2 regions of the Xanthomonas sp. 60 genome follow, and region 2 is predicted to be linked to the other one. Evidence: riboswitches for the same ligand, from Rfam matches in the RefSeq annotation. Region 2 holds a riboswitch; the other holds the start of a gene.
What was found. A riboswitch is a leader RNA that binds a small molecule or an ion and turns the genes downstream of it on or off. The one in region 2 is predicted to bind glycine.
Positions count from the first base shown of each region.

Region 1: linked by a shared signal. The riboswitch ahead of gcvP (aminomethyl-transferring glycine dehydrogenase) and the one ahead of FHY09_RS09505 (trimeric intracellular cation channel family protein) in region 2 are both predicted to bind glycine.

Region 1 covers NZ_JAASQW010000001.1:735,378-751,214, forward strand. Annotated here, with positions in the region: gene FHY09_RS03365 (adenylosuccinate synthase) at 1-813, shown strand, start outside; gene FHY09_RS03370 (pyridoxamine 5'-phosphate oxidase family protein) at 942-1,400, shown strand; gene FHY09_RS03375 (M23 family metallopeptidase) at 1,479-2,180, opposite strand; gene FHY09_RS03380 (L,D-transpeptidase family protein) at 2,185-3,156, opposite strand; gene FHY09_RS03385 (methyl-accepting chemotaxis protein) at 3,381-5,468, shown strand; gene FHY09_RS03390 (catalase) at 5,559-7,658, opposite strand; gene FHY09_RS03395 (AraC family transcriptional regulator) at 7,777-8,499, shown strand; gene FHY09_RS03400 (amino acid permease) at 8,580-9,956, shown strand; gene FHY09_RS03405 (hypothetical protein) at 10,018-10,239, opposite strand; gene gcvP (aminomethyl-transferring glycine dehydrogenase) at 10,653-13,526, opposite strand; glycine riboswitch at 13,586-13,689, opposite strand; gene FHY09_RS03415 (multidrug effflux MFS transporter) at 13,977-15,206, shown strand; gene FHY09_RS03420 (hypothetical protein) at 15,264-15,656, shown strand; gene FHY09_RS03425 (M2 family metallopeptidase) at 15,747-15,837, opposite strand, start outside.
Region 2 covers NZ_JAASQW010000003.1:571,809-587,645, forward strand. Annotated here, with positions in the region: gene FHY09_RS09465 (sulfite reductase flavoprotein subunit alpha) at 1-2,344, opposite strand, end outside; gene FHY09_RS09470 (TlpA disulfide reductase family protein) at 2,486-3,034, opposite strand; gene FHY09_RS09475 (protein-disulfide reductase DsbD domain-containing protein) at 3,034-5,436, opposite strand; gene cutA (divalent-cation tolerance protein CutA) at 5,436-5,774, opposite strand; gene FHY09_RS09485 (endonuclease) at 5,846-7,636, opposite strand; gene FHY09_RS09490 (co-chaperone GroES) at 7,949-8,239, shown strand; gene groL (chaperonin GroEL) at 8,328-9,977, shown strand; gene FHY09_RS09500 (3-deoxy-7-phosphoheptulonate synthase) at 10,310-11,410, shown strand; gene FHY09_RS09505 (trimeric intracellular cation channel family protein) at 11,468-12,085, opposite strand; glycine riboswitch at 12,167-12,263, opposite strand; glycine riboswitch at 12,271-12,366, opposite strand; gene FHY09_RS09510 (GIY-YIG nuclease family protein) at 12,407-12,664, shown strand; gene FHY09_RS09515 (NAD(P)/FAD-dependent oxidoreductase) at 12,699-13,985, opposite strand; gene FHY09_RS09520 (NYN domain-containing protein) at 14,095-14,865, shown strand; gene FHY09_RS09525 (glutathione S-transferase) at 14,964-15,584, shown strand; gene FHY09_RS09530 (primosomal protein N') at 15,616-15,837, opposite strand, start outside.

The DNA of each region.
Region 1 (15,837 bases), on a different contig from region 2:
CTGCTGCGCACGGCGATGGATTACCACAACTTCGTGCTGACCAAGTACCTGGGCACCGACGCGGTCGATTTCCAGAAGACCTTCGACGAGGCGCTGGCCTTCGGCGAGTACGTGCAGCCGATGAAATCCGATGTCGCCGGCATCCTCCATGACCTGCGCAGGCAGGGCAAGCGCGTGCTGTTCGAAGGTGCGCAGGGTGCGCTGCTGGACATCGACCACGGCACCTATCCGTACGTCACCAGCTCCAACACCACGGTCGGCGGCGCACTCGCCGGTGCCGGCGTGGGGGCCGATTCCATCGACTATGTGCTGGGTATCGCCAAGGCCTACGCCACGCGCGTGGGCGGTGGCCCGTTCCCGACCGAGCTGGACGATGAGATCGGCCAGGGCATCCGTGACCGCGGTGCCGAGTACGGCGCATCGACCGGCCGCCCGCGTCGCTGCGGCTGGATGGACATCGTCGCGCTCAAGCGCGCGGTGGCGATCAACGGCATCAGCGGCCTGTGCATCACCAAGCTCGACGTGCTCGACGGCATGGAAAAGCTGAAGATCTGCATCGCCTACGAATACCGCGGCAAGCGCACCGAGTACGCGCCGCTGGACGGCCAGGGCTGGGAGGAGTGCACGCCGGTGTACCTGGAGTTCCCGGGCTGGACCGAGAACACCCACGGGATCACCGAGTGGGAGAACCTGCCGCCGGCTGCGCGCGCCTACCTGCGTTCGCTGGAAGAGCTGGCCGGTTGCCCGATCAGCATCGTGTCCACCGGTCCGGACCGCGACCACACGATGATCCTGCAGGATCCCTTCGCCTGAGGCTGAACGGTTGATGCAAAGAAAAAGCCCCGCGAAAGCGGGGCTTTTTTGATGGTGGCGGCCGATGTCACGGCGGAATCACGATGCGCAGCCCATGCTCGGTGGACACTGCCCAACGGACCTCACTGATGACCACGCACACCCTCGAAAGCCTCGCCAAGAAGATGGCCGAGATCGACTTCGTCATGTTCCAGACCCTCACCGACGGCGGCGAGCTCGCGGCCCGGCCGATGAGCAACAACGGCGATGTGGAGTATGACGGCGACAGCTGGTTCTACACCTATGAAAGCACCCGCATGGTGGCCGACGTGCGCCGCGACCCGAAGGTAAGCCTTTCCTTCACCGGTGCGAAGTCGCTGCTCGGCAAGCCGCCGCTGTTCGTGGCGGTGCAGGGACGGTGCCACGTGCACACCGACAAGGCCGCTTTGGCCGAGCACTGGGTGGACGATCTGGAGCGCTGGTTCCCGCAGGGCATTGAAACGCCGGGGATCGTGCTGCTGCACGTACGCGCGTCCCGCGTGACCTGGTGGGACGGCGAAGACAATGGCGAACTGCGGGTCCAGGACCGCGCCGATCGTCCGGCCTGAACATCGTGTCCGGCCACGTGCAGCTGCGCGTGGCCGGCAGGCGCAGCAGGCAATGCCGGACGCGCGGTTGCTGCCGCGTTACGGGGCTTTCAGCAGCGGATAGGGGTTGATCGACTCGCCTTTCCACCACTGTTTTTCCGGCCCCAGCACGTGCACCTCGAAATGCAGGTGCGGCGCCGAGGGGTCGGCGTTGCCCGTGCTGCCCACGTATCCGATCACCTCGCCGCGGCGGATCTGCCTGCCTTCCACGATCCCCTCGGCGTACCGCTGCAGGTGGGCGTAGTAGTAGCAGTGCACGCCGTCGGGCGTGAACTGGTAGAGCGTCAGTCCGCCTTTTTCGCTGTCGAAGAGTTTCTCCACGTGCCCATCGGCCACGGCCAGCACGGGCGTGCCCGCCGGGGCCAGGATGTCGATGGCATCGTGCACGCGGCCTTCGCTGCGCGCGTCTGTGAAGGTATCCCGCAGCTCGGAGGGCTGTACGCCCTGCACGGGCAGCAGCAGGCCACTGCCCTCGGCTGCACGTGTCGTCGGGGCGGAGAGCGCAGCAGGTGCAGGCACCGCACCGGGTGCCGCGGCCGCGGCCGCAGCCGGGGGCACCGTCACCTGCTCGCGCTGCGGTGCACCGGTGGGCGCCACCGCCGGGGTGCTCGCCGATTCGGCCAGCGCCACGGCGGGATCCACCGGCGCGATATCCACGGCACGGCCGTGGCTGCCGAACAACCACCAGCCCACGGCGAGTCCCGTAACCAGTCCCACCGCCACCACGGGCATCATGCGCATGCGTTCACTCCTGCATCCGCACCGGGGTGGACGGGCCGACCGCGTCGACCACGCGTGCGGCATCCCAGTTGGTCATGCGTACGCACCCATGCGATTCGGTCTTGCCCACGTGGCCGGGCTCGGGCGTACCGTGCAGGCCGTAATGCGCCTTGGAGAGGTCGATCCAGACCGCGCCGACGGGATTGTTCGGGCCCGGCGGCAGCGTTGCCTTGCTGTCACCCTTCTTTGCATCCCAGAACAGTTTCGGGTTGTAGTGGAAGGTGGGGTTGCGCGCCACGCCCAGGACCTTCCATTCGCCGATGGGCAGGGGGTCGTGCTGGCTCCCTGACGAGACCGGTACCTGCGCAATGACCTTTCCACCTTCATCAAGCAGCTGCAGCGTGGAGTCGGATTTGTCCACAACGATCCTGGCGGCCTTGGGCAATGCGGTGGTGCTGATGTTCGGCACCTGGATCGAGGTGCCGGCTGTGGACAGATCGACGCCGGGATTCAGGGCCTTGAGCAGCGCCGGAGAGGCGTGGAACTTCTCGCCGAGTTTCTCTTCCACGGACGTGAAGCCGAGTGCCTCCTGTGCGGCCTGCGCGGCGGGTGTGGCCGGGATCGGCCGGAACGGGCCGGCCACATCCTCCGCGGTCAGGACGTGCGTTGCCAGCGGCGCCGCGTCGTCTTTCAGCAAGGCCTGCCAGGTGGTCTCGTCGAGCTCGCAGGTCACCTTGATTGAATGCGCGGCCTGGAAGCCCGAGACCGCGCGGCGCTGGTTGGAACCGGCCTCGCCATCGATCTGGCCAGGCGAGAAGTTGGCCCGGTCGAGCAGCACCTGTGCATGCAGGAGCGAGCGGGCGGCGGTATCGACCGTGTCCGCATCAGAGGCCGCAGAGGCAACGGGTGCAGGCGTCGACGTCTGCGCCAGTGCAGGCCATGAAGCGGCCAGGGCCAGACCCAGCAGGCAGCGGGGCAGGGTGAGCGATGAGTGCATGGAGAGCTCCGGAAAGGCCGAAGCTCACCATGGCGCACAGGGCGTGAACGGAAAGAGCAGGCGCCACGCGCGCGGTAAGCACTGACGCAGACCCGTACGCCTCGCCTCGCCTGGCCGGCAACCCGGTCCAGCAAGCTGAACGGTTCGACGGCGCAATCCCGTGCAGATGTAAAGACGGCGTCAACGCCGCCGATACAGCAGGCCTTCCCTAGGTAGTGCCCGCCATGAATCTGTTGAGGAACGTCCGCGTCGTCTGGCGCCTGAGTCTGGGCTTCGGCCTGCTGCTGCTGCTCGTGGCGGCTGTGGTGGCGATCGGAGGCGTGGCCACTGCAGTGCAGAAGCGGGCGATGGAACAGGTCGTCAACGTGCACGTGGCCAAGGTCCGCCTGTTGTCGGACCTGTTGGATGCCAACAACCAGATGCTGGTGGTCCGCCGCGAAATGCTGATCCGCCAGGGCGAAGGTCGAGAGACGGACGAGCAGCGCATCGCCGAGCTGGTCACACGGTACGAGGCCGGCTGGGCGGCGTACCAGGCGCTCCCGGCTGATGCGGCGAGCAGGGCGCTCGGCGAAGCCATCGCCGCGCGCCGTGCGCTGGCCCGACCGCTGAACAGACAGACCGCCGCGCTGATGGAAGCGGGGGATTACCCTGCCGCCGTGACGCTCACCCTGGGCGAAGTGCTGCAGGCCGCGACCGGCTGGAACAAGGCCCTGTCCGACGCGGTGGCCCACGAACAGACAGCAAGCCAGCAGGCCGCTGCGGCGGCCATCGCGCTCGGCGAGCGGAGCCTGTGGCAGCTGCTCGCTCTAGGCACGGTGGCGCTGGTGATCGGCGTGGCGGCCTCGCTGCTGATCGCCCGCAGCCTGACCGGGCCCTTGGCACGTGCGGTGCTGCTGGCCGAACGCATGGCCAAGGGCCAGCTTGACCAGGACTTCCGCCTGGGTGGAAAGGACGAGCTGACCCAGCTCGGGCACGCGATGGCCAGCGTGCGCGAGAACGTGCAGGCGGTGATCGGCGCACAGCTGGACATGGCCGCCCGCCACGAGGCCGGGGCGATCAGCTACCGCATGCCCGCCGAGGCCTTCCCCGGCGATTTCGGCCGCATGGCCGTGGCCACCAATACGCTGGTGGGTTCGCACGTGGACGTTCAGTTCCACATGGTGGATGTCATGCAGGACTATGCCATCGGTGATCTGCGCCGCGACCTGCAGCACTATCCGGGCGAGAAGGAAGTCCTCACCCGCACGATGGCGACGGTCAAGGGCAATCTGTCGGCGATCAACGCGCAGATCGACGCCCTGGCCGGTGCCGCGCGCGCCGGTGATTTCTCCCGACGCGGTGACGAGGCGGCTTTCCAGCATGCGTTCAAGGCAATGGTCGCCAACCTCAACGGCATGATGGCCAGCGCGGAGGCAAGCATTGCCGACGTCTCCAACGTGCTTCGCGCGATCGCCGATGGCGACCTGAGCGCCCGCATGAGCGGACAGTACGAAGGCGTGTTCGCCCGCATGCGCGATGATGCCAACCGCACCGCCGCCCAGCTGACCGGCATCGTCAGCGGCATCCAGCAGGCCGCCGGCAGCATCGACAACGCGGCGCAGGAACTGGCTGCTGGCAATGCGGACCTTTCGCGCCGCACCGAGCAGCAGGCCGCCAATCTGGAAGAGGCCGCCGCTTCGATGGAAGAGCTCACCTCGACAGTGCGCCACAACGCGGACCTGGCTGGCCAGGCTGACCGCGAAGCACATGCCGCAGGCGACGCGGTGCGGGCGACCGAGCAGGCGATGGGCCAGATGGCGTCAGTGATGAAGGAGATCGATCACTCCTCTTCGCGGATCGCCGAAATCACCTCGGTCATCGACGGGATCGCGTTCCAGACCAACATCCTGGCGCTGAACGCGGCCGTGGAAGCGGCTCGTGCGGGCGAGAACGGTCGCGGGTTCGCCGTGGTGGCCACCGAGGTGCGGTCGCTGGCACAGCGTGCCGGCGTAGCGGCCAGGGAGATCAAGACCCTGATCGATGAGGCCAGCGGCAAGGTGCAGACCGGGTTGGCGGTGACGGTGGAGTCGGAGGCGGCGATCGCACGGTTGGCGCAGGCCAGCTCGCGCACCAACCAGCTGATGAGTGATATCGCGGCGGCGACCAAGGAGCAGGCTGCCGGCATCGAACAGGTCAATCAGGTAGTGGTGCAGATGGATCAGGTCACCCAGCAGAATGCCGCCCTGGTAGAAGAAGCCACGGCCGCGAGCCGGGCGCTGGAAGAGCAGGCCCAGGCCATGATGGCCTCGATGGCGGTGTTCCGCACCGCGTGAGGCTCGCCCTGCGCCGCTGAACGGCGGCCTGCGGGGCAGAAAAAACGCGTGCCGGCACGGGGCCGGCACGCGTTGTTCAACCATCGGCCATCAGGCCAGAAGACGCAGCTTCGGTTCGCGCGCCCACTGCCGCGTGGCCGCGACCTCGATGAAGTCCTTCGGCTTTCCGGCCTCCACGACACCGGCGTCGGGATCAATGCCGGCGGCCTGCAGGAGGGCCTCGGCACCGCCATCATGCGCGATGGCCTTCAGGTGCGCCCAGGCGTGGCTGGCAAAGTCCACGGCGGCGGCCTCACGTGCGATCCGCTTGCCTGCGTCCGCAGACAGCACGATCGCCACGGCATCGAAGATCGCCGAAGGCGTGCCCTGCAGCTGGCCGTCCGCCGCCTGCACGGTGCCATCGCTGAGGGTGGCACCGCCCAGTTTCTGCGCCACCAGTTTGACCGTCGCACCCGCCGATTCGGCGGCGCTGCGCAGCCCCGCGATCACGCCGGCGTCGGAGCCTTCATCGAACAGGATGCCTACGCTGCGACCCTGCAACGTCTGGCGGCCACGGCCGATGACCCTGACCTCGGGCGCAGGCGGCATGTCGGTCACCGGCGCGGCGGTGGGCGCCGCATCGGGCAGGGCGGGCATCGCCAGGCCGTCGGCCACGCGCTTTGCCAGGCTCTCGTCGATGTTGCGGACCTGGGCCACCACGCGTTCACGTACGTGGGCCGTCTCCACCTTGGACAGCTCGAACACCAGCGCCGAGGCGAGGTGTGCCTGCTCCGGCGCCTCCAGGCTGCGGAAGAACATGCGCGCCTGGCTGTAGTGGTCGGCGAAACTTTCCGGACGCGTACGGCCCTTGCGGCCGTCGTCGGCGGTGGCATGGCTGCGGAAGCCCGACGGTGTTTCGCGCGGGCTGTCAGCCTGCAATGAACTCGGTTCGTAGGCCACGCGGCCCTTCGGCACCTGCATCTGCATATGGCCATCGCGCTGATGGTTGGCGAATGGGCATTTCGGTGCGTTGACCGGGATCTGGTGGAAGTTCGGTCCGCCCAGCCGGCTCAGCTGCGTATCCAGATACGAGAACAGACGGCCCTGCAGCAGCGGGTCGTTGCTGAAATCGATGCCTGGCGGCACGTTGGCCGGGCAGAACGCCACCTGTTCGGTCTCGGCGAAGAAATTGTCCGGCCAGCGGTCCAGCACCATGCGCCCGATGACCTTCAACGGCACCAGCGATTCGGGCACGATCTTGGTCGGGTCCAGGTGGTCGAACGGGAACGCCTCGGCATCCTCTTCGGTGAACAGCTGCACGGCCAGTTCCCATTCGGGGAAGTCACCCTTCTGGATGGCCTCGAACAGGTCGCGGCGGTGGAAATCATTGTCGGCCGACTGCAGCTTGAGCGCTTCGTCCCAGACGGTGGACTGCACGCCCAGCTTCGGACGCCAGTGGAATTTGACGAAGGTGGACTCGCCGGCTTCGTTGAGCAGACGGAAGCTGTGCACGCCGAAACCTTCCATGGTGCGCAGCGAGCGTGGAATGGTGCGATCGCTCATCGCCCACATGATCATGTGCAGCGATTCGGGCATCAGCGAGATGAAGTCCCAGAACGTGTCATGCGCGCTGGCGGCCTGCGGGAAGCCGCGGTCCGGTTCCATCTTCACTGCATGCACCAGATCCGGGAACTTCAACGCATCCTGGATGAAGAACACCGGGATGTTGTTGCCGACCAGATCCCAGTTACCTTCGTTGGTATAGAACTTCACCGCGAAGCCGCGCACGTCGCGCGGGGTATCCACCGAGCCGGCGCCGCCGGCGACCGTCGAGAACCGGGTGAACACCGGGGTCCTGGTGCCGACTTCGCTCAGGATGCGCGCGCGGGTGTACTGGCCGAGCGATTCGGTCAGTTCGAAGTACCCGTGTGCCGCACTGCCACGCGCATGCACGATGCGCTCGGGAATACGCTCATGGTCGAAGTGGGTGATCTTTTCGCGGAGGATGAAGTCCTCCAGGAGCGTGGGTCCCCGTGGGCCCTGCGTCAGCGAGTTCTGGTTGTCGGCTACGGGGATGCCCTGGTTGGTTGTCAGGACCGGGTGGGTGCCGCCTGCGAGCTGGTGCAGTTCGCCGCCGGTGCCGCGCGCATGCTCGCCCGCGTCGGATGGAGTGGAAGAGGGGGGCGTGGCGCGGGGGGTGCTGGGGGCCATCGGGCGCTCCTGGCTGAAGGAAAAGGGGATGCTCCGACAGTGGCTGCTGAGACGTTAACGCCTTGTTCGGGCGGGGTGAGTGCCCAGCAAAAACCGCGCATCGCGGTATGCTGTCGCCATGCGTGTTGAATCTGCCGATATCGAAGCCCTGTTCGACGCCATTCCGGATGTCCTGTTTTTCATCAAGGACTGTGATGGGCGTTACACGCACATCAACCAGACCATGCTGCGCCGGCTGGGATTGAAGTCGCGCAAAGAGGTCATTGGCCGGACGGCGGCGGAGATCTACCCCACCGGACTGAGCGCCGATTACGCCCAGCAGGACGCGCGCGTGCTGGACGGGGCGGTGATCGAGAACCTGATGGAGCTGCACCTGTTCGCCAACCGTGAACCCGGCTGGTGCCTGACCTGCAAGCGACCGCTGCGGGTGGACGGGGAGATCCGTGGACTGATCGGCATCTCGCGCGATCTGGGGCAGAAGCACAGTCTCGGCGCGCAGTACGAGCATCTGCGCCTTGCCCTGGCCCACCTCAACGCGCATTACGCTGAAAACGTGCGCATGCAGACCCTGCTGGACATCACCGGTTTTTCGCTGTCCAAACTGGAACGCAGCTTCCGCAAGGTGTTCCAGATGACCCCCCAGCAGGTGCTTACCCGCCTGCGCATCCAGATGGCCATGCACCTGCTGCATGGCAACGACAGCGTCGCCAGCATTGGACAGGCGTGTGGATTCAGCGACCAGAGCGCCTTCACGCGCAAGTTCAAGGCCGAAAGCGGCATGTCTCCGCGCGCCTACCGTGCGCGCATCAGCGAGCTGACCGCCGCCCACCCGGACCGCTGAGCGGGCAGGCCCTCCGGCCTATGCCCTCCACGCGCCGGACAGGGTAAGGTGACGACCTCATCGTCACACGCCGCCCGCCCATGCCCGTACCCTCCGCACCGTCTGTTTCCCCGTCGCGCCTGAGTCATTCCCTGAAGCCGCGGCAGTTGATCATGATGGGCCTGGGCAGCGCCATCGGTGCCGGCCTGTTCCTGGGCTCCGGCGTCGGCGTGAAGCTGGCTGGGCCTGCGGTGCTGCTCTCCTATCTGGTTGCCGGCGCGCTGGTGATCATCGTGATGAACGCCTTGGGCGAGATGGCCGCGGCCAAGCCGACCAGCGGCGCGTTCTCCGTGTATGCCGCCGACGCGCTGGGACCCACCGCCGGCGCCACCGTGGGGTGGCTGTGGTGGGTGCAGCTGGTCATCGTCATCGCCGCCGAAGCGGTGGGTGCCGCCGGCCTGCTCGCCACCGTGTGGCCGGCATTGCCGGTGCCGCTGGTGGCACTGGCGTTCATGCTGGTCTTCACCGTGATCAACCTGTTGGGAGTGAAGAACTTTGGCGAGTTCGAATTCTGGTTCGCGATCCTCAAGGTACTGGCCATCCTCGCCTTCATCGCCATCGGCGCGGCGCTGCTGCTGGGCTGGCTGCCGCAGGCAGCATCGCCGGGCCTGAGCAATTTCACCGCCAACGGCGGATTCGCACCCACCGGGCTGGCTGGCATCGGGGCGGCGCTGCTGGTGGTGGTGTTCGCCTTTGGTGGCACGGAAATCGTTGCGGTGGCAGCGGCTGAAACCGAGGATCCCGAGCGCAGCATCGCGCGTGCGATCCGTACCGTGGCCTGGCGCATCCTGGTGTTCTACATCGGTTCCCTCAGCGTGATCATCGCGGTGGTGCCGTGGACCAGCGAGGCACTGGGGTCGCCGTTCGCTGCCGTACTGGAAGCGGCGAACATTCCGGGTGCGGCCACCGCCATCACGCTGATCGCCGTGATCGCGCTGCTTTCGGCGCTCAATGCCAATCTCTACGGCGCCTCGCGAATGATGTTCTCGCTGGCGCAGCGCCGCGAAGCGCCTGCGCTGCTGGGCCGCGCCGACAGCCGCCAGGTGCCGGTCCAGGCCGTGCTGGCCAGCGTGCTGTTCGGCTTTGTGGCCACCGGGCTGGAGCTGCTGTTCCCGGGCAAGGTGCTGCCGGTGCTGCTTAACATCGTCGGCTCGACCTGCCTGCTGGTATGGACGCTCTCGCTGGTTTCGCAGCTGGTGCTGCGACGGCGCGCCGATCGCGCCGGGGTCCGCCTGCCGTTCCGCATGGCCGCCTTTCCCTGGCTGACCTGCACCGCGCTGGTGATCCTGGCGATGATCTTCGGCCTGCTGCTGTGGGAAGCGCCGACGCGGCTGCAGTTCCTGTCGATGGTCGGCCTCACCCTGGCGATCGCCGCCTGCAGCGCGCTCGCGCGGCGTACGCGTATGGCGCCTGACTGACTGGCCGAACGCGGGTCACGGACGGCAAGGCGCGGACGCCGTGGCGTCCGCGCCCGCTGCATCAGTTCTCGCGGCGCTCGTCCGGCGCAGCCCCGCCGGTGGCCATGCACTGCGCGAACTCGATGCCACAGGTGAGCACGTTGCCGCCGCTTGCCAGGCAGGTGGCCAGTTTCACGCCGCAGTCGACGACGCCACGTTCGGAGGCGTTCTGGGCATTGGCGCTCGGGATGGCGAAGGCCAGGGCCAGGGCGGCCGAGGTCAGGACAGTCTTCAGATGGTTCATGATGGTTTCTCCAGTAGACGGTGGTACCGCCGGTCAGGGCGGCGTCTTCGATCCCGCTCGCGAGGCGGGACCCGTTCTGGCTGGCCAGTGCCAGAGCGTGGAAAAATGATGTGCTGCCCGTGCTGCGGTGATTCGGGCCAGAGCGTGACCAGATCAGCAGTTCAGAACGCGAAGACTGCGTTTGTGATGGGGCTCTCAGCGCTGATGGGATAGGCAGCTTGATTTCAGTGTGACGGCCACGGGTTACGGAGTGTGCCCTCGTACCTGGCAGTGTAGGAAAGTCCGAATGAGTCGCATCTGACACTGGCATTCACGTCGTGGCGGGCGACGGCGAGGCGTTCCTGCTGTACCAGAACGCGAACGGCCCGCATGTGCGGGCCGTTCATCTGCATCACTGGACGACAAACCGTCGCTCAGGCTTCGATGCCCTCGTCTTCGTCCTTGTACGCATCCACGGGGATGCAGGCGCACATCACGTTCTTGTCCCCGTACACGTTGTCCACGCGGCCCACCGGCGGCCAGTACTTGGACTGCTTCAGGCTGGCCAGCGGGAAGGCCGCCAGCTCACGCGGGTAGGCGTGGGTCCATTCACTGGCGGTCACGTCGGTCGCGGTGTGCGGGGCGTTCTTCAGCGGGTTGTCTTCGCGCTCCAGGCGCCCGTCCTCGATCGCCGCGATTTCCTGGCGGATCTGGATCATGGCGTCGATGAAACGGTCCAGTTCGTGCTGGGACTCGCTTTCGGTCGGCTCCACCATCAGCGTGCCGGCCACCGGGAAGCTCAGCGTCGGGGCGTGGAAGCCGAAGTCGATCAGGCGCTTGGCGATGTCCTCGGCGCCGATGCCGCTGGTCTTCTCCAGCGGCCGGATGTCAAGGATGCACTCGTGCGCCACCAGGCCGTTGCGGCCGGTATAGAGGGTCCTGAAGTGCGGCGCCAGACGCTTGGCGATGTAGTTGGCGTTGAGCAGCGCCACCTGGGTGGCCTTGCGCAGGCCGGCGCTGCCCATCAGCGTGATGTACATCCAGCTGATCGGCAGGATGGAGGCACTGCCGAAGGAGGCCGCCGAGACCATGCCTACATCGCCTTCGCCGCCGAGCGTGCGCGGCAGGAACGGCGCGAGGTGGGACTTCACTGCACACGGGCCCACGCCCGGACCACCGCCACCATGCGGAATGCAGAAGGTCTTGTGCAGGTTGAGATGGGAGACATCCGAGCCCCACTGGCCCGGCTTGGCCACGCCGACAAGCGCGTTCATGTTGGCGCCGTCGGTATACACCTGGCCACCGTGCTGGTGGATGATCTCGCAGATCTCCACGATCTCCTCCTCGAACACGCCGTGCGTGGACGGGTAGGTGACCATCAGCGCGGCCAGGCGATCGCTGTACTTCTCCGCGTTGCGGCGGATGTCTTCCAGGTCCACGTTGCCGTTGGCATCGGTCTTGGTCACCACGACCTTCATGCCGCACATCTGCGCCGAGGCCGGATTGGTGCCGTGCGCCGAATCGGGAATGAGGCAGATATCGCGATGCGCTTCACCGCGCGAGCGGTGGTAGGCGCGGATCGCCAGCAGGCCGGCATATTCGCCCTGCGCGCCGGAGTTGGGCTGCAGGCTCACCGCATCGTAGCCGGTGCATTCCACCAGCATCGCTTCCAGGCCTTCGATCAGCGCCTTGTAGCCCACGGCCTGATCGGCCGGCACCAGCGGATGGATGTTGCCGAACTCCGGCCAGGTCACCGGGATCATCTCGGCGGTGGCGTTGAGCTTCATGGTGCACGAGCCCAGCGGGATCATCGTGCGGTCCATCGCCAGGTCCTTGTCGGCCAGCGAACGCAGGTAGCGCAGCAGTTCGTGCTCGCTGTGGTGCGTGTTGAACACCGGATGGGTGAGGAACGCGCTGGTGCGCTGCAGACCGGCGGGGATCGCAGGGGCGACCGTGGCGTCGAGCGCTTCGATGTCCAGCGGCGCCCCGAACATCGCCGCCACGGCCACGATGTCCTCGCGGGTGGCGGTCTCGTCCAGGCTGATGCCCACCGAGCGGCTGTCGATCGCGCGCAGGTTGTAGCCGGCGGCGCGCGCGGCGGCGTGGATCGCCTCGGCATCGACGTCGGTGATGTGCAGCGTATCGAAGAAGTCCGTACCAACGGCCACGCCATGACTGCGCAGCGCGCTGGCCAGGATCACGGCAAGGCGATGGGTACGGCGGGCGATGCGGGTCAGCCCCTCGGGCCCGTGGTACACGGCATACATCGAGGCCATCACCGCCAGCAGCACCTGCGCGGTGCAGATGTTGGAGGTGGCCTTCTCGCGGCGGATGTGCTGCTCGCGGGTCTGCAGGGTGAGGCGGTAGGCCGGGTTGCCGTGTGCATCCACGGAGACGCCGATCAGGCGGCCGGGCATGCTGCGCTTGAAGGCATCACGGCAGGCCATGAAGGCGGCATGCGGGCCGCCGAAACCGAAGGGCACGCCGAAGCGCTGGCTGTTGCCCACCACGATGTCCGCGCCCCATTCGCCGGGGGCGGCCAGCAGGGTCAGCGCAAGCAGATCGGTGGCCACGGCCACCAGGCCGCCGCGCGCGTGCACGGCCTCCACCAGCGCCTTGTAGTCACCGACCTGGCCGAAGGTGTCCGGGTACTGCAGCAGCAGGCCGAAGGCCTCCGCTTCGAAGGCTTCGGCCGGGGTGCCCACGCGCAGCACGATGCCCATCGGCTCGGCGCGGGTGCGCAGCAGTTCCAGCGTCTGCGGATGCACCGCGTCATGCACGAAGAAGGTGTCCGACTTCGACTTGGCCGAGCGCTTGGCCAGGGTCATCGCTTCGGCGGCCGCGGTGGCTTCATCGAGCAGGGAGGCGTTGGCGATCTCCATCCCGGTGAGGTCGGCGCACAGCGTCTGGAAGTTGATCAGCGCTTCCATGCGGCCCTGCGAGATCTCGGCCTGGTAGGGCGTATAGGCCGTGTACCACGCCGGATTCTCGAGGATGTTGCGCAGGATGACATTCGGAGTGTGCGTGCCGTAGTACCCCTGGCCGATGAAGCTGCGCAGCACGGTGTTCTGGTTGGCGATGGCCCGGATCTTCGCCAGCGCGTCCACTTCGGTCAGTGAATCGGGCAGGGCGAGCGGGGCGGGCGATTTGATGCGGGCTGGCACGATGGCATCGGTCAGCGCGTCCAGCGAGGCGTGGCCCACCACGCCGAGCATCTGCGCGATCTCGGCGTCATTGGGGCCGATGTGGCGCTCGACGAAGGCATCGTGATGCTCGAGGTCGCGCAGCGAAGGGGTGTTCTGGGACATGGCGAAGGATCCGTGGGAAAGGGCACGCATGCGGGCAGGCCGCCATCCGGCTGCCTGCAGGGCGCCCCTCTGTCCTTTTGCCTGAGAGTTTGTGAAGCGCGGTGAGCTGCGGCTTCGTGCCCCTTCGGCGCCGGGTTTGACCGGTCTCTCCAGAGTTTTGTTGCGGGTGGTCACGAGCCTGAGCGATTACGGGCGTTGCGCCTTCGGCAGCGGTGTCCTGCTTCTCCCACCTTGTTGCCTGCTGATTATAGCCGGTGCACTGCGGCAACGGCGGATACTCACGGGTGAACACGCGCTGGCCCACCCTACGCTCTTGCGCGAAGGCGCATGGAAATGACGTCGGATAAGGCCTATCATGCCCCCATACCCGTATTCATGTGGCGCCTCCTGGCAGGGAGTGCGCCTGCCCGGCGTGCCTGTCCGCGCCGACCCCGACCGCTGGATTCCGCAATGACCGCCGCCTCGCCTTCGACCCGCCGCCTGGCCCTGCTGCTCGCAGGGCTGGCGATGTTCGGTCCGTTTTCCATCGACACCATTTTCCCCGCCTTCCCGCAGCTCGCCCAGCGCCTGAAGGTGGATGAGGTGGCGGTGCAGCAGACCGTCAGCGTGTACCTGCTGTTCTACGGACTGATGAGCCTGGCGCACGGTCCGCTGTCCGATGCCTGGGGGCGCAAGCGGGTGATCCTGGGCGGGCTGGTGGTCTTCGTGGGCGCCTCGGTCGGCTGCGCGCTTTCGACCGATCTGGGCACGCTGCTGGTTTTCCGCGCGCTGCAGGGCCTTTCGGCAGGCGTGGGCATGATCGTGGGCCGCGCGGTGATCCGCGATCTGTACCACGGCCACGATGCGCAGCGCCTGATGAGCCAGGTGTCGATGATCTTCGGCATCGCCCCGGCGATCGCGCCGATCATCGGCGGCTGGATCCTGCTCAGCGGCGCCGGCTGGCCGCTGATCTTCTGGTTCCTGGTGGTGTTCTCGCTGCTGCTGCTGGTGGCCACGGCGCGCTACTTGCCGGAAACCCACCCGCTGCAGGCGCGCACGCCGCTGTCGCCGCGCGGGCTGGTGCGTGACTACCTGCGCATCGGGTCCAATCCGCGGTTCGTACGGCTCGCGCTGGCCGGCAGCCTGGCCTTCGGTGGCATCTTCCTCTACATCGCGTCGGCCCCTGTGTTCGTCATGCAGCACCTGCGCCTGGGCGAGGGCGATTTTGCCTGGCTGTTCATCCCCACCATCGGGGGCATGACGGCCGGCTCGTTCCTCTCCGGGCGCATGGCCGGACGCACCACGCCTACGCGCCAGGTCAGCATCGGCTTCATCTGCGCGGCGGTCTCGGCGTTGCTCAACATGGGCTATGTGTCCCTTGCGCCGCAGCTCGCGCTGCCCTGGGCGGTGCTGCCGATCTTCCTCGGTGGCCTGGGCATGGCGCTGATCTTCCCGATCCTGGCACTGGCCGTGCTGGACATGTACCCGCACCAGCGCGGGCTGGCGTCTTCGCTGCAGGCCTTCGTGCAGCTGATGATCAGCACCGTGGTGGCCGGCGTGGTATCGCCGTTGTTGAACGCTTCGCCGCTGCACCTCGCACTGGGCCAGGCGGCGTTCTTCGCTGCTGGATTCGTGTTCTGGTACTGGGAGCACCATCGCGAACGCGCCCGGGAGGCGCTCCGGGTGCAGGCCGAGGGTTGAGCGGCCGGGTCGGCGGGGTGGGGTATCCTTGCAGGCCCGACCTCCTGCCGTGCCCTGATGTCCACCACCTCCAAACTCCGCCGTGACCTCCGTCGCCGTCGTGAAACCCAGGCCGCCAACCGCGAAGCTGCGGCCGCAGCGCCGGTGGAACCGCACGCCGAGCTGCGTGACCAGCAGCGGACACTGCTGGCCGGCGTCGTGCGGCGCGACGGTGAGTGGGTACTGGGCATGGACGGGCGCATCGCGGGCCAGAGCGAGAGCGCGGCCCAGGTCCTGTCCCTGATCATGCAGGCCGGCGAGCTGCACGAGCGCAACGGTGTGCCGGTCCGGCTGGTGTATTCCGATGCGCTGCGCGATGCCGCGCAGGCGGAAGCCAATGCGCTGGGGCAGACCTTCGAGGAGTTCAAGACCGCGCTGGCCGAGCGGATCGCGGCCGGCAAAGCCAACTGACCGCACCGTGCCGGGCGCTGCCCGGCAGGTTCCATCGGGCAGTGACAGGGCCTGTGGGGTCACCGGTCGGTGCCGGCGACCCCGCAGCACTCAGTGGCGGGCGTTGCCGGCCGGCGCGGCCGGTGCCGGTGCGGCGTTGGCCTGCCAGCCGCACATCTGGCCCTGGTTCTGTTCCTTCAGC
Region 2 (15,837 bases):
GCAGGTCCTGCACGTACAGGCGGGTCTGCCCGTCGCGCGACCATGCGCGGTCCAGGCGCGCGAGATGACCGCTGCGGCGCCAGCCGGCCAGCTCGGCGTCATAGAGCGCGTCGTCGGCCTGGCGGCGCTCGCCGAACAGCAGCCAGTGACCATGCGCACCCTGCGCTTGTGCTTCGCGGAGCAGTGCGCGCAGCCCGGCGATGCCGGTGCCATTGCCGATCAGGATCATCAGCGGCTGCGCCGGGTGGCGGTGGAAACCGCTGTTGCGGCGCACGCGGGCCTGGATCGCACCACCTTCAGGGGCGTGCAGCGCCAGCCAGCCGGAACCGGCGCCCGGCACGCCTGCGGCATCATGCACCAGCCGCACCACCAGCTGCAGCGTGGCCTCGCCGCTGCCACTGGCGATGGAGTACTCGCGCGGTGGCAGCCGTGGCAGTTCGCCGAGCCAGCGCGCAGCATCGTGCACCGTCGCGGCGTCCTGTTCGTCGGGCAGCATGCACTGTGCCGCGGCATCGGCGGCACGCACGCGTTCACCGTGCAGCTCGATCACCGCCTCCGCATCGATGCCCGCCGCGTCCAGCACCGCCCGCACGCGGGCAGCGGCGTTGCGTGGCATGACCTGCAGGATATCGCCGGCACGCCACGCCACGCCCGGAGGCGGCAGCAGGCTGATCTCCCACACCGGTCCACCCTGGCTGCCCGGGTTGAGCAGGCGCCGCTGCTGCAGCGTCCACGGCTGCAGCGTGGCCCCGGGGCTGTCCAGCGGAACGACCGGCTGCAGGCCCGTCAGCGTGGCCAGCTGCTGCTGCCACTGCTGCAGCGCCCGGGAATCATCGCCGTCCACATCCACGCAGGGAAACAACGCAGCCGCACCCTGCTGCCCGAGCCACTGGTCCACACGGCGTGCGAAGCCACAGAACTGGGCGTACTGGCGATCGCCCAGCGCGAGCATGCCGTAGCCAAGCTGCGGCAAGGCCTGCGCGCGTGCCAGCACCTTGCGCTCGAAGACGCGCGCGCTGTCCGGCGCATCGCCGTCACCGAAGGTGCTGAGCACGAACAGCGCACGCTGCGCGCCTGCCAGGCGCGAGGCATCCACGTGCGCCAATGGCTGCACCTGCACCGCCATGCCCGCTGCCTGCAGCTGGCCGGCGGCATGCCAGGCCAGCCGTTCGGCCTGTCCGCTCTGGCTGGCATAGGACACCAGCCACGCCGGCGCATCGCCACCGTGCACGGACGCCGGTGCCAGCGCGAGGCGCGATGCACGTGCCGCGCGCTGTTTGCCGCGCCGGTCCAGGTAGAGCAGCCAGCCGGTCACGAAGAACAGCAGCATGCCCAGGCTGGACAGCATCACGATCACCCGTCCGCCAAGCCCGAAGAAACGTCCCGAATGCAGCGCGAACATGCTGGACAGCACGCGCTGGCCGCCGGACATGCCGGCGTAGGCCTCGTGCCGCAGCACCGCGCCACTGTGCGGATCCAGCTGCAGCGTGTCGGTGGCGCGGTCGTGGTAGGGGCTGCCGGTGCCGCGCACGCGTGCGGTCAACGGCTGCCCCGCACGTGCCGGCAGCCGCAAATCGATGTAGCCGGCGCGTACGCCGGGCAGGGCGTACAAGGCCGCCTGCACGCGCTGCAGGTCGAGCCCGGTGGCGCCGGAGGGCAGGGTGACTGGGGCCTGGGTGCCCCCGCCGAGCGCGCGGGTCAGTCCGTCGCGGTACGTATCGAACGACCACCACAGGCCGGTCAAGGCCAGCAGCAGGTACACCGGCAGCACCCAGGTGCCGATCACCGAATGCAGGCTCCACAGGAAGCTGCGACCGCGGTGGTGCCACGCCACGGCCAGCCAGCTCCGCCAGTGCCAGCGCCGTGGCCACCGCAGGTACAGGCCGGAAAGCGCGAAGAACACCAGGACCACCGCGCAGATGCCTGTCACCCGCTGTCCGGCGTCACCGGCCACCAGCCGCCGGTGCAGGTCCTCGGTGAAGTCCAACAGCGCCTGGCCACGCAGTGTCTCGAAGCGATGGCCGCTGTACGGGTCGAAGTAGATCCAGGTCTCACGGCCCCCTTCGAAACGTGCCACTGAAGGCCGCATGCCGGTGCCATCCACGCGCAGGCGCTGCAGTGGCGTCTGCGCTGCTGACGTGAGCGAGGCCACCAGCGTGTCCAGCGGCAATGGCGTACGACCCTGCGCGTGCTGCTCGGCCACAGCTGCGAACGGCGGGTTGGCCGCGCGCAGGATCTCGTCTTCGAACGAGAGCAGGGCACCGCTCAGGCCCATCACCGCCAGCACGGTGCCGGCCGTGATGCCAAGGAACCAGTGCACCTGGAACAGAACGGTCTTGAGCATGGCCAGCGCGGGCGCCGGAACGCGGCCCGCGTCAAATGAGAATAAGTCGCAATTGTGTCGGCGCCATGCGCGGCGGTCAACCCGGCCGCGTCGAACATCGCCCCCGGCGCTGCACCCCGCGCGACCTTCGGCGCCGAACGGTCAGCGCGTCCAGGCGTCCAGCGTACCGGGCTCGAAAGGGCCGACGCGCTGCCTGACCAGCCGTCCCTGGGCGTCCACCAGCACGCTGTACGGCAGCAACCCCTGCGCATTGCCCAGGCGCACGCTGGCGTCGGCCGGCCCCGGCGTGTCCAGCACGATGGGGTAGTCCACGGGCACGCGCGCCAGGAAGGCCTGCACCGCCTCCGGCGTATCCAGCGCAAGGCCGACGACCTGCACGCCCTGCGCGCCCTGGGTGGCGGCGAAGCGGGCGAGCTCGGGCATTTCCTCCACGCAGGGGCCGCACCAGCTGGCCCACACGTTGATCAGCAAGGGCCGACCGGCGAATCCGCGCAGGTCCACCGGCGTGCCGTGCAGGTCCGGCAGTACCAGTGCGGGCAGCGGCTGCCCGATGGCGGCCGCCTCGACCGGCGCCGCCGCGGCCGTGCGGGCGCTCTGCTGCGCCGGCACCGGACCCAGACGGTGGCCGGCCCAGAGCCCCAGCCCGCCCGCCAGCACCGCCGCCCACAGCAGTGCCGGCCGGCGCTTCATCAGCGCGCCGTGCGCAGCAGCGCTTCGTCCACCAGGGCCTGGGTCAGCACGGTGGGCAGCACCGTCGGGGGCGCCCCCGGCCCGTAGACCACGTACAGCGGCACGCCCACGGCATTGTGTTCGTCGAGGAAGGCGGTGATCTGCGGATCCACGTTGGTGTAGTCCCCCCGCATGTAGACCGCGTTGGTGCGCTTGAGGATGTCGGCGAAGCCTGGCCGCGAGAGCACCGCACGCTCGTTCGCCTTGCACGTCACGCACCAGTCCGCGGTCATGTTGACGAACACCACGCGGTTGTCGGCGCGCAGGCGGTCCAGCAGCGCCGGCGAATAGGCCACCACGTTTTCCCCGGAGACCTCGCTGGCCGGCGCGGCAGGCGGGGAGAGGCGGCTCACGCCCCACACCGGCAGCAGCGCCGCCAGCACCAGCACGCCCGCCAGCGCAGCACCGACGCGCTGGCTGCGCCAGCGGCTGCGTTCATGCCACCACAGGCCCAGGGCGAGCAGCACCAGCCCGCCCAGCACCAGCGCCATGGCATCCACGCCACGCTGCTTGCCGAGCACCCACAGCAGCCACAGCGCGGTGGCATACATGGGGAATGCCAGGACGTTCTTCAGCGTCTCCATCCACGCGCCCGGACGCGGCAGGCGGCGCGCCAGCGACGGCACGAAACCGATCAGCAGGAAGGGCAGCGCCAGCCCGAAGCCGAGCATCAGGAACACCAGCAGCGACTGCGCGGCAGGCGCGGCAAAGGCATACGCCAGGGCCGGACCCATGAACGGCGCCACGCACGGGCTTGCGACCACGCAGGCCAGCACACCGGTGAAGAAATCGCCCACCGGGCCGCTGCGCGAAGCCAGCGACTGGCCGACGCCACCCAGGCGTCCGCCCAGGGTGAAGACCCCGGACAGGCTCAGGCCGACGGCGAACATCAGGTACACCAGCGCGGCGATGAACCACGGGTGCTGCAGTTGGAAACCCCAGCCCGCCGCCTGACCGGCCGCACGCAGCGCCAGTACCAGCGCACCGATCGCCGCGAACGCCACCAGCACGCCGGCGGTGTACCAGAGCGCATGCGAGCGCGCGTGCTGCCGGCTCTCACCGCTCTGCGCCACCCCCAGCACCTTCAGCGACAGGATGGGCAGCACGCAGGGCATGAGGTTGAGGACCAGGCCACCGGCCAGCGCCAGCAGCAGCACCACGGCCAGCTGCGAGGGACCCGTGGGAATCGGCGGGCGGGTGCGCCGGGCATTGTCGGCGCTGGCATCCGGACTCGGCGCGGCGGCACTGGCGGTCGCGTCGGGCAGCGCGGCGCCGTCGGTACCTGCGGGCGGTTCGTTGGGAATGGTGGGGAGCAGCCGACGCGCCGAAGGCTGCGCCACGGTGCCGCTGGATCCGGCGGCGCCGGCGCGGGCGTCGGTAGTGGCCGGCACCCCGGCATCGGCCGCCAGCGCGGTGGAGACCGTGCCCACCGGCAGCGCCAGCTTCACCCGGCGGGTCATCGGCGGATAGCAGATGCCCTCGCTCTGGCAGCCCTGGAAGGTGACTACCAGCGTGGCGTCCAGCGCCTGTGCACGCGTGCGCTGCAGCGGCAGGGTGACGTCCACCGGATCGAAGAACACGGCCACATCGCCGAAATGCTCATCGCGGTGCGAGCGCGCGGCGGGCCACTGCAGCGCGCCCGGACGCACGCCATTGGCGCCCTCCACCTTGAGCGAGGTGCGATCGCGATACAGGTAATACCCCGGTGCCGGACTGAAGCGCAGCAGCACCGTGTTGCCGTCGCCGACCACGGCCTCGAAGCCGAACGCCTGTTCCGACGGCAGCGGCAGCGCCTGATTGCCGGCGCCCACGCCCGGCAGGCGCAGGCCGCCTGCGTTGGCCGCTGCTGCCAGCGGGTTGCCCGGACCGGCAGCGGGCCCACGCGCGGGCAGGCCGGGCGAGGCGGTGCCCGCTCCCCCCGGCAGGCGCACCTGCAGCACACGCTTCTGCGGTGGGTAGCACACGCCGGCATCGGCACAGCCCTGGAAACGGACTTCCACGCTGACCGTGGACGCGCCGCTGTCCGGCGTGCCGGGCAGGGTCCCGACCAGCTGCTGGCGGTAGGTTTCCACCTCGCCGAAGAAATCATCGTGGTGCGCATCGCCCGCAGGCAGCTGCAGCGTACCGGCGTTGAACACCGGATCGGCCTTGACGCTGGTGCGGTGTCGGTAGAGGTAGTAGCCCGGCGCGATCTTCCACCGCAGCTGGATCTGGTCGCGCTCCACCGCGCTGGCCGTCAGCGCGAAGGCCTCGTCCACCGGCAGCAGGTCCTTCTCGCTCACTGCCCAGGCAGGCAGGGAGAAAAGCAGCAGCGCACACAGCGGCAGGCAATGGCGCAGCCGCGCCAGCAGTCCTGGAATCATCAGCAGGGTTCCTCCCGGGTCTGCGCCCGGATCCAGTCAAGATAGGCCGGCATGCCGGACCGCGCTTGGACCGCCACGCATTCCGGAAGTTCATACGGGTGCAGTTCGATCAGCCGCCCCATGGCCGCATCGAGGCGGCTCGCGGTGGTCTTGACCACCAGCTGCAGTTCGTCGTCCGAAATCACCTGGCCTTGCCAGCGGTAGGTGGAGCGGGCGCCGGGCAGGCGCGTGACACAGGCCGCAAGGCGCTCGTCGACCAGGGCATGGGTGATGCGCTCGGCGCTCGCGGCGTCCGGACAGGTGGTGAAAATCAGCAGGATGGCATCGGGGGTGGACATCACCGCCGAGTATAGAGCCCCGGTCCGGTCCGCAGACCGGACCGGGGCATAGGACACGTCTCAAAAGTGGGTCAGTTGGCCAACTGGCAGCTGGCCGGACGCGACGAAGTGAACAGTGCGGGCGAGGCCCATTCCGGGTGGTCGATGAACGGATTGCGGTTGCCCTGGAAGCTGTAGATCACCTCGTTGCGGGCACGTTCGGCGTCCGTCGGCGGATCGGCCAGGTGCCAGTCCATCAGCGTGGACAGCAGCCCCATGTAGGCCGGTGAGCTGGTGGTGCGCACGATCCGGCTGCGGTCATCGGTAAGCTCCAGATCGGGCTCGGATTGGCCGGTTGCGGCATCCTGCCCGCCTTCATAGCGGATGGCCATGTACATCACCGCGCGCGCGATGTCGCCCTTGCGCTTGCCCCACACCTCGAAAGTGCCCTGGCTGCCGTCCGGTGTGCGCACCCAGTTGCTGTTGCCCGGGTAGCCGCCGCTACCGCCCCCCTGGCCGTTGTTCGCTTCGGTGGCGCGCTCGCCGCAGTTGCCGTCGCATCGGGCGAAGGGCTTGTTTCCGCGATCGGCATTCCACTGCGCATCGGTGAGATAGAGCATGTGGGTGTCGGTGTAGGGCGCGTACGGCAGTCCCTTGTCACCGGAGGTGCTGGGGAAGCCCAGCGAGTTCGGCCAGGTGTGTTCGCGGTTGTACGTCAGGCCCCCGCCGGTGCCGGCGCGGTCGGTCACCTTCGCATAGCTGCGGTTGCGGTACGCATCCAGGATGCGGTTGGGGTTGTTCGGATCCTCGTCGGCGATCTCCAGGATCGTCCACGTGTTCGTGCCCGAGCCGCTGTACGGATACACCGTGTGGCCCTTGATGGTTTCATGCAGCGAACAGCGCAGCTGGCCGGGGCTGGAGGTGTTGACGCGCCGGTAATAGGCGCCGGGATTGCCGGGATTGCCCGGATCGGGGGTCGTGGTGCTGGCGACCGTGAACGCGATGCGCGAATCGGCGGCCGGGCGTGCGCCCTGGTCGTCGCTGATGCGGCTGGCGCGGATATCGAAGCGGCAGGCCTCACCGGCCACCAGGGCGGTGCTGGTGGAAACCTTCACCGTGCGCCCGCTGCCGGGGTGGCTCAACGACACACTGCCGGAACGGCCACAGGTGAGGGCGAAGGCGCCGCTGGCCAGGGTGACGTTCTCGCTGAACACCACCTCCAGATCACCCGCCGCAGGGAAGGTGCTGCTGCCCTGCGCCGGCACCGTGGTGCTGACCGACGGCGGCGTGTTGGGGCCGCCGGTCCCCGGGCTGCCGATGAAGGACTGGCCCGCGTTGCAGCCACCGAAGGTCTGCGCAGCCGACGGTGCCCAGGTGAAATGCGCGTACTGGCTGCCGCTGCCGGTCAGCTGCAGGGAGGTGCCGGGAGCGGTGCTGTTGCTTTCGGCGACCGGAATGTTCTGGCTGGTCATGCCCGCCGCCGGTCCGCCCGCCGCGGTGAGCGTGCCTTCGTAACTCAGGAACTGCACGACCCGGCCGGCCGCATCGACCAGCGCGACGCCATCGTTGGGGCCGTTCTGCAGGCCGTTGCTGGGGTAGCTGACCACGGCGATGCTGGCACTGCCGCAACCGGCCGCGGTTCCGGCAGGCACGGCCGTGTTGGCATAGACCGTGGCCGCTGAAGGCGTGCTGCCGTTGTAGAGATGGAGCCGGTAGCCGGAGAGGTCTTCGCCGGCGGTCGCCACGACCTCGATCGCTTCGCCGACATCGCCGGCCGGCGTGCTGTCGTCGTAATGCAACTCGTTGATGAATACATCGGCCCGCGCCGACGTGGCCGTCAGTGCCAACAGGCACGCAACGGCAAGCGGTGACAGCACTCGCATCGAACAACTCCCTTGTTGGATGGTCCCCCCGCCGCGACTGTAAGGCGTTTGCGTTACAGATTGGCGGAATCAGCCATTCCACGGGCACCGCTCCGCCACAGACCCCGTGTGGTGTGCAGGGGGGGGGGGCGCCTCCCTGCGACCCGCCGGAAAATTTTTGCTCGGCAGCCCTTGAAACCTCCGCCCAGGGCTCCATCTCTTGGTCTGTCCCGATCCGTCGGGTTTTTTCACGCGCGATTCTGGCAGTCGCCTGGTTCGACTGCTAAAATCGCCGGACTTTTTCAGCACAATCAACAACTTGAGAGGTCTCACATGAGCAACTTGAAGCCGCTGCATGACCGCGTAGTCGTCAAGCCGATCGAAGCCGAGGAAGTCTCCGCCGGCGGCATCCTGATTCCGGATTCCGCCAAGGAAAAGTCCACCAAGGGCGAAGTCGTGGCCGTCGGCCCGGGCAAGGCGCTGGACAACGGCAGCGTGCGCGCGCCCTCGCTGAAGGTCGGTGACAAGGTCATCTATGGCCAGTACGCCGGCAGCAGCTACAAGGAAGGCGGCGTGGAATACAAGGTCCTGCGCGAAGACGACGTGCTCGCCGTCATCGGCTGAGCTGCGTCCGCGCGACCTGTTTCATCGTAGATCCCGTTAAAACACAAGCCGCCGGACCGCGTCCGGCGCAACCAATGAGGTAATCGCAATGGCTGCCAAAGATATTCGTTTCGGTGAAGATGCCCGCGCCCGCATGGTGCGCGGCGTCAACGTGCTCGCCAACGCCGTGAAGTCCACCCTGGGTCCGAAGGGCCGCAACGTCGTGCTCGAGAAGAGCTTCGGTGCCCCGACCATCACCAAGGACGGCGTGTCCGTCGCCAAGGAAATCGAACTGTCCGACAAGTTCGAGAACATGGGCGCGCAGATGGTGAAGGAAGTCGCTTCCCGCACCAATGATGACGCCGGTGACGGCACCACCACCGCCACCGTGCTGGCCCAGGCCCTGATCCGCGAAGGCGCCAAGGCTGTCGCAGCCGGCATGAACCCGATGGACCTCAAGCGCGGTATCGACCAGGCCGTCAAGGCCGCCGTCGCCGAGCTGAAGAACATCTCCAAGCCCACCGCCGACGACAAGGCCATCGCCCAGGTCGGTACGATCTCGGCCAACTCCGACGAGTCGATCGGCAACATCATCGCCGAAGCGATGAAGAAGGTCGGCAAGGAAGGCGTGATCACCGTTGAGGAAGGCTCGGGCCTGGACAACGAACTGGACGTCGTGGAAGGCATGCAGTTCGACCGCGGCTACCTGTCCCCGTACTTCGTCAACAACCAGCAGGCGCAGACCGCCGACCTGGATGACCCGTTCATCCTGCTGCACGACAAGAAGATCTCCAACGTGCGCGACCTGCTGCCCGTGCTGGAAGGCGTGGCCAAGGCCGGCAAGCCGCTGCTGATCGTCGCGGAAGAAGTCGAAGGCGAAGCGCTGGCGACCCTGGTGGTCAACACCATCCGTGGCATCGTCAAGGTCGTGGCCGTCAAGGCGCCGGGCTTCGGCGACCGTCGCAAGGCGATGCTGGAAGACATGGCCGTGCTGACCGGCGGCACCGTGATCTCCGAGGAAGTGGGTCTGTCGCTGGAGAAGGCGACGATCAACGACCTGGGCCGCGCCAAGAAGGTGCAGGTCTCCAAGGAAAACACCATCATCATCGACGGTGCCGGTGATGCTGCGGCAATCCAGGCACGCGTTGCCCAGATCAAGACCCAGATCGAGGACACCTCCTCCGACTACGACCGCGAGAAGCTGCAGGAGCGCGTGGCCAAGCTGGCCGGCGGCGTTGCGGTGATCAAGGTCGGCGCGTCGACCGAAATCGAGATGAAGGAAAAGAAGGCCCGCGTTGAAGACGCCCTGCACGCTACCCGCGCAGCCGTCGAAGAAGGCGTGGTCCCGGGCGGCGGCGTTGCCCTGGTGCGTGCGCTGGTGGCTGTTGGCGAGCTGAAGGGCGCCAACGAAGACCAGACCCACGGCATCCAGATCGCCCTGCGCGCCATGGAAGCCCCGCTGCGCGAAATCGTCGCCAACGCCGGTGAAGAGCCGTCGGTGATCCTGAACAAGGTGAAGGAAGGGACCGGCAACTTCGGCTACAACGCCGGCAACGGCGAGTTCGGCGACATGGTCGAGTTCGGCATCCTGGATCCGACCAAGGTGACGCGTTCGGCGCTGCAGAACGCCGCTTCGATCGCTGGCCTGATGATCACCACCGAAGCGATGGTGGCCGAGGCGCCGAAGAAGGAAGAGCCCGCCATGGGCGGCGCCGGTGGCATGGGCGGCATGGGTGGCATGGGCGGCATGGACTTCTAAGTCCAACGCATCCTGCCGTTGCTGCATGATCGGAAGACCCCGCCGGAAACGGCGGGGTTTTTCGTTGGACGCGTGCAGGGTGGTCGCGGTCGGGCGCGCAGTTGCCGATGCAACAGTTGGCAGCGCCGCGGGTGCTGTGTTATCACTGCATCCCATGAACGCAGCCCGCGCCAGCTTTTACGTCTGGTATTACTTTCCGAAGCCCCAGGCGGAGGAAGGACTGCATTCACCCTGAAGAACGTTTTCAGACGCATTCCCGAAAGCCGCCAGCGCACCTGGCGGCTTTTTTGATGCCGCCGCGCTGGGACCCCCACCTCTGGAGATCCCCCGCCATGCCCCCCTTCACCGACGACCTGCGCATCCGCAAGATCGAACCGCTCACCTCGCCTGCCGAACTGCTGGCCCTGCTGCCGTGCGATGACGAGGCCTCAGCCACCGTTACCGCCTCGCGCGATGCGCTGCACGCCATCCTGCACGGCCACGACGACCGCCTTGCGGTCGTGGTGGGCCCCTGTTCCATCCATGATCCGGCCGCGGCCATCGAGTACGCACACAAGCTCAAGCCGCTGCGCGATGCCCTGGCCGGCGAGCTGGAGATCGTCATGCGCGTGTACTTCGAGAAGCCGCGCACCACGGTGGGCTGGAAAGGGCTGATCAACGACCCGGACCTGGACGGCAGCTTCAACATCAACAAGGGGCTGCGCATCGCCCGCGGCCTGCTGCGGGACATCAACAAGCTCGGCCTGCCGGCCGGGGTCGAGTTCCTCGATGTGATCTCGCCGCAGTACATCGCCGATCTGGTGGCCTGGGGCGCGATCGGGGCGCGCACCACCGAGAGCCAGGTGCACCGCGAACTGGCGTCGGGCCTGTCCTGTCCGGTCGGGTTCAAGAACGGCACCGATGGCAACATCAAGATCGCCGCCGATGCCGTCGGCGCGGCGTCCAACCCGCATCATTTCCTGTCAGTCACCAAGCAGGGCGACACCGCCATCGTGGCCACCGCCGGCAATCCGGACTGCCATGTGATCCTGCGTGGCGGGAAGGTCCCCAACTTCGACGCGGCCAGCCTCGGTGACGCCTGCCAGGTGCTGGCCAAGGCCGGCCTGCCCACGCGCCTGATGATCGATGCCAGCCATGCCAACAGCCTGAAGAACCCGGACAACCAGCCGCGGGTGGTCGATGATATCGCCGAGCAGATGGCGCGCGGCGAGCAGCGCATCGTGGGGGTGATGATCGAGAGCAACCTGGTCGGCGGCCGCCAGGACCTGCTGCCTGGCCAGCCCCTGGTGCACGGCCAGAGCATCACCGATGGCTGCATCGACTGGACCACGACCGAGCGCGTGCTGGAAGATCTCGCCGCCGCCGTGCGCGCCCGGCGCGCGATCGCCTCCGGCACGGTCACGGTGCCCGAACCGGCCGCCGAAGCGGCGTGAGCCCGCAGGCGCTGCGCTGCCGGTCGTACGCAGCGCGGCGCCCACCGGACGGGGTGCTCAGTGCACCTCGTCGTGGTACACGAACTTCGGCATCTCCCAGCGGAAGTGGATCGCCAGCAGGCGCAGCGCGAAGCCGCCACCAAGGCAGCACAGGATCGCCGTGCTGTCGGCCACGCCCCAGTGCAGCAGCAGCAGGTAGGCCGCGCCGGTCAGCAGGGCGATGATCGCGTAGAGCTCCTTCTGGAAGATCAGCGGGACTTCGTTGCACAGGATGTCGCGCAGCACGCCGCCGAAGGCACCGGTCAACATGCCGGCGATCAGCACGATCGCGGTGGCATGCCCCGCCTCGCGCGCGATCGAGCAGCCGATCAGGGTGAAGGCGATCAGGCCCAGTCCATCGAGCACCAGGAAGGTGCGGCGGAAGTGGTGCATCCAGCGTGCCAGCCAGGTGGCCACCAGCGCCGCGCATACCGTGAAGCCGAGGTACTCGGGGTGCTGCACCCACGCCAGCGGATAATGGCCGAGGATGATGTCGCGCAGCGAGCCGCCGCCCAGGGCGGTCACGCAGGCGATCATCACCACGCCGAACAGGTCCATGCGGCGGCGGCCGGCCGAGAGCGCGCCGGTCATGGCTTCGGCGGAAATAGCGATCAGATAGATGATGGACAACAGCATGGGGGCAGGCTCCGGACAGGCGATGGCCGGCCGCGCGCTGCCGCTTCGCTGCGGGGGCAGCGAGGCGATGGCGTGACCGGTGCCGCTCCCGCTGTCCTTTTGCCTGAGAGTTCAGCGGAAGCGTGTTCCGCGTGCCCCTTCGGCGGGTCCGGGTGGACCTCTCTCCAGCTCGGCGAGTGGGATGCATGGTTGATGGAGTCCAACTCCACCGGCCTGAGCGATCATGGGAGCCTGCGCCTTCGGCGGGTGCCTGTGTGGCACCTCTCTCCTGCATCCGGGCGCCAGTGTAGCCGCTGCGGCGGGTGAGCGATAATCACGGCCATGTCCACCGCGCCCACGCCCTGGTTCCTGTACCTGCTCGAATGCCGCGACGGCAGTTACTACGCGGGTATCAGCACCGACGTGGACGCCCGGTTCGCCGCCCACCAGGCGGGCAGGGGGGCGCGCTACACGCGCGCCCGGCCGCCGCTGCGGATCCTCGCGGTGCGGCAGTATGCCGGCCGTTCGGACGCCTCGCGCGCCGAGTGGGAACTGAAACAGCAGCCGCGTGCGAAGAAGCTGGCATGGTTCGGCCTCTAGGCCGGCCGCCACACCGACAGGGCAGCGCCCGTACTCAGCGCTCGGCGGGTGGATCCCTGGGCGGGCGTGCGTTGCCGAAGATGATCCGCGCGCTGCGCTGGTAGCTCCAGTACGCCACCGCCCAGTTGAGCAGCACCACCATGCGGTTGCGGAAACCGATCAGGAACATCACGTGCGCGGCCAGCCAGAACCACCACGCGAGCACGCCGGAGAGCTGCAGCCGGCCAAGGTGGACGATCGCGGCCATGCGCCCGATGGTGGCCAGGTTGCCGTAGTCGGCGTAGACGAAGGCGCCCGGTGCCGCCTTGCCGTGCAGGCGCGCGCGCACGGTCTCGGCCACGTGCCGGCCCATCTGCTTGGCTGCCGGTGCCACGCCCGGCACCGGCCGACCGTCCGCCTGGCTCAGGGCCGCCAGGTCGCCGGCAACGAACACCTCCGGATGCCCCGGCAGCGTGAGGTCGGGCAGGACCTGCACGCGGCCGGCGCGGTCCAGCGGTACCTCCAGCGTGGCCCCCAGCGGCGAGGCCGCCACGCCCGCTGCCCAGACCACGGTGCGCGCGGCGATGAAGGTCTCGCCGAGCTGGAAGCCCTGGTTGTCGATGTGGCTGACCGGCGTGCCGGTCAGCACGTCCACGCCGAGTTTCTCCAGTTGGCGCCGTGCCTTCAGCGAGAGCACTTCGGGGAACGAGGAGAGCACGCGTGGCCCGGCTTCGACCAGGCGCACCTTGGCGCTGGCCGGATCGATATGGCGGAACTCGTTGCGCAGCGTATGCCGCGCGATTTCGGCCAGCGTGCCGGCCAGTTCCACGCCGGTGGGACCGCCGCCGACCACCGCGAAACTCAGCCACGCCGCCTTCTTCGCAGGATCCGGCTCGGCCTCGGCGTATTCGAACGCGAGCAGCAGCTTGCGCCGCAGCGCGATCGCATCATCGAGGGTCTTCAGGCCCGGCGCATCCTTGGCCCACTGGTCGTTGCCGAAATACGCATGGGTCGCGCCACTGGCCAGCAACAGGCTGTCATAGGCCAGCACGCTGCCATCGGCGAGGTGCACGCTGCGCGCCTGCTTTTCGATGCGGGTGACTTCGCCCAGCCGGACTTCCACATTGTGCTGGTGGCCCAGGATATGCCGCAGGGGCGCGGCGATGTCCGGTGCGGACAGGCCCGCAGTGGCGACCTGGTAGAGCAGCGGCTGGAACAGATGGTGGTTGCGGCGATCGATCAGGGTGATGCGGATGCGCTCGCTGGCCAGGGCGCGGGTCGCCCAGAGGCCGGCGAAACCGCCGCCGACGATGACCAGGTGGGGGGTGCGCTCGCGGGACATGTCGCGTGGCTCCAATGGAAAAAGGGGGCAGGGGGATGATCGCATGCCATCCCCGGCCACGCCCCGGTGGAACATACTGTCCCTGATTCCCCGTCAGCCTGGAGCAGGTATGTCCGAGCCGGAAAAGCGCATCGCGTTGCTGATCGATGCCGACAATGCGCCCGCGTCGAAGATCGAAGAAGTGCTCGCCGAAGTCGCACGCCACGGCGTGGCGAACGTGCGCCGCGCGTATGGCAACTGGAAGAGTCCGAACCTGAAAAGCTGGGAAGCCGTGCTGCACGAGTACGCGATCCGCCCGATCCAGCAGTTCGACTACAGCCGCGGCAAGAATGCCTCGGACATGGCGATGGTCATCGATGCGATGGACCTGCTGTATGCGCGCAACCTCGATGGTTTCGCCATCGTGTCCAGCGATGCGGACTTCACTCCCCTGGTGATGCGTCTGCTGACCGAGGGCGTGAAGGTCTACGGCTTCGGCGAGAAGAAAACGCCCGAACCTTTCGTCAACGCGTGTTCGAAATTCACCTACGTGGAGGCACTCGGGCAACCGCATGCGCCGCTGGCCGAGGCCGTGCCCGGCGAGGACGCAGGCCCGGAGAGCGGCACCGAAGCGCGGCCACGCCGCAGTGGCGCGGAGATGCGCGGGGATACCCGGCTGGTCAACCTGCTGCGCCGCGCGGTGGCGTCAGCCGAAGGCGAAGACGGCTGGTCGCACCTGGGTCCGGTGGGCAGCCAGATCGGCAACCAGGCCTCGTTCGACTCGCGCAATTACGGATACGGCAAGCTCAGCGATCTGCTTGCCGCCATCGGACTGTTCGAGTTGAAGAAGGACGGAAAGTCGTCCTACGTGCGCGCACTGCCGAAGAAAACCGGGCGCTGATCACCATGGCAGCGTGCACAAGGCACCACGGCAATCCGATCGGCGTATCGTAACGCCACCGCGCCGGCACAGGCGCATGCTGCTGCAGGAAAACAACGATGCTGAAGATCTGGGGCCGCCGCAATTCCAGCAACGTGCGCAAGGTGCTGTGGTGCGCCGAAGAGGTGGGCGTGCCGTATGAATCGTTCGAGGTCGGCGGACGCTTTGGTGGCACCGGCACCGCGCACTACCAGGCGTTGAACCCCAATGGCCTGGTGCCGGTGGTGGAGATCGACGGGCTCCCGTTGTGGGAATCCAACACCATCGTGCGGTACCTGTCGGCCCGGTACGCGCTGGGCACGCTGTATCCGGAAGATGCGATGCAGCGCGCACAGGCGGAGAAGTGGATGGACTGGTCCACCTCGCGCATGGCGCCGCTGTACAGCGAGCTGATCTGGGGCGTGATGCGCACCGCGCCCGCCGACCGCGACGAGGCCCGCATCAACGCCGCGCTGGTGAAGGCCGGGGATCTGCTGGCCATGGCCGATGCCACGCTGGCGCGGCAACCGTGGCTGTCGGGTGACACCTTCGCGATGGGTGATGTTCCACTGGGCTCGCTGGTGTACGCGTGGTTTGAAATGCCGATCCAGCGGCCGGACCTGCCGCACCTTGCTGACTGGTATGCACGGTTGCAGCAGCGCCCCGCGTACCGGCGCGGCGTGATGACCGGCATGAGCTGAGGCGCCGCGCGCGGGTGCCGCGCGCTGTCCTTCAGTAAAGATCCATCGGATCCACATCCAGCGACCAGCGCACGCGTCGCGCCTCCGGCAGCGCGTGCAGCAGCGGCACCACGTGGTCCAGCACCGCGTGCAGCGCAGGCCGCTGCGCGCTGGAGAGCAGCAGCTGCGTGCGCTGGTAACCGGCGCGCCGTGGCATCGGCGCAGGCATCGGGCCGAAAGCGTCCAGATGCGGCTGCTCGCCCAGCAGCGCGCG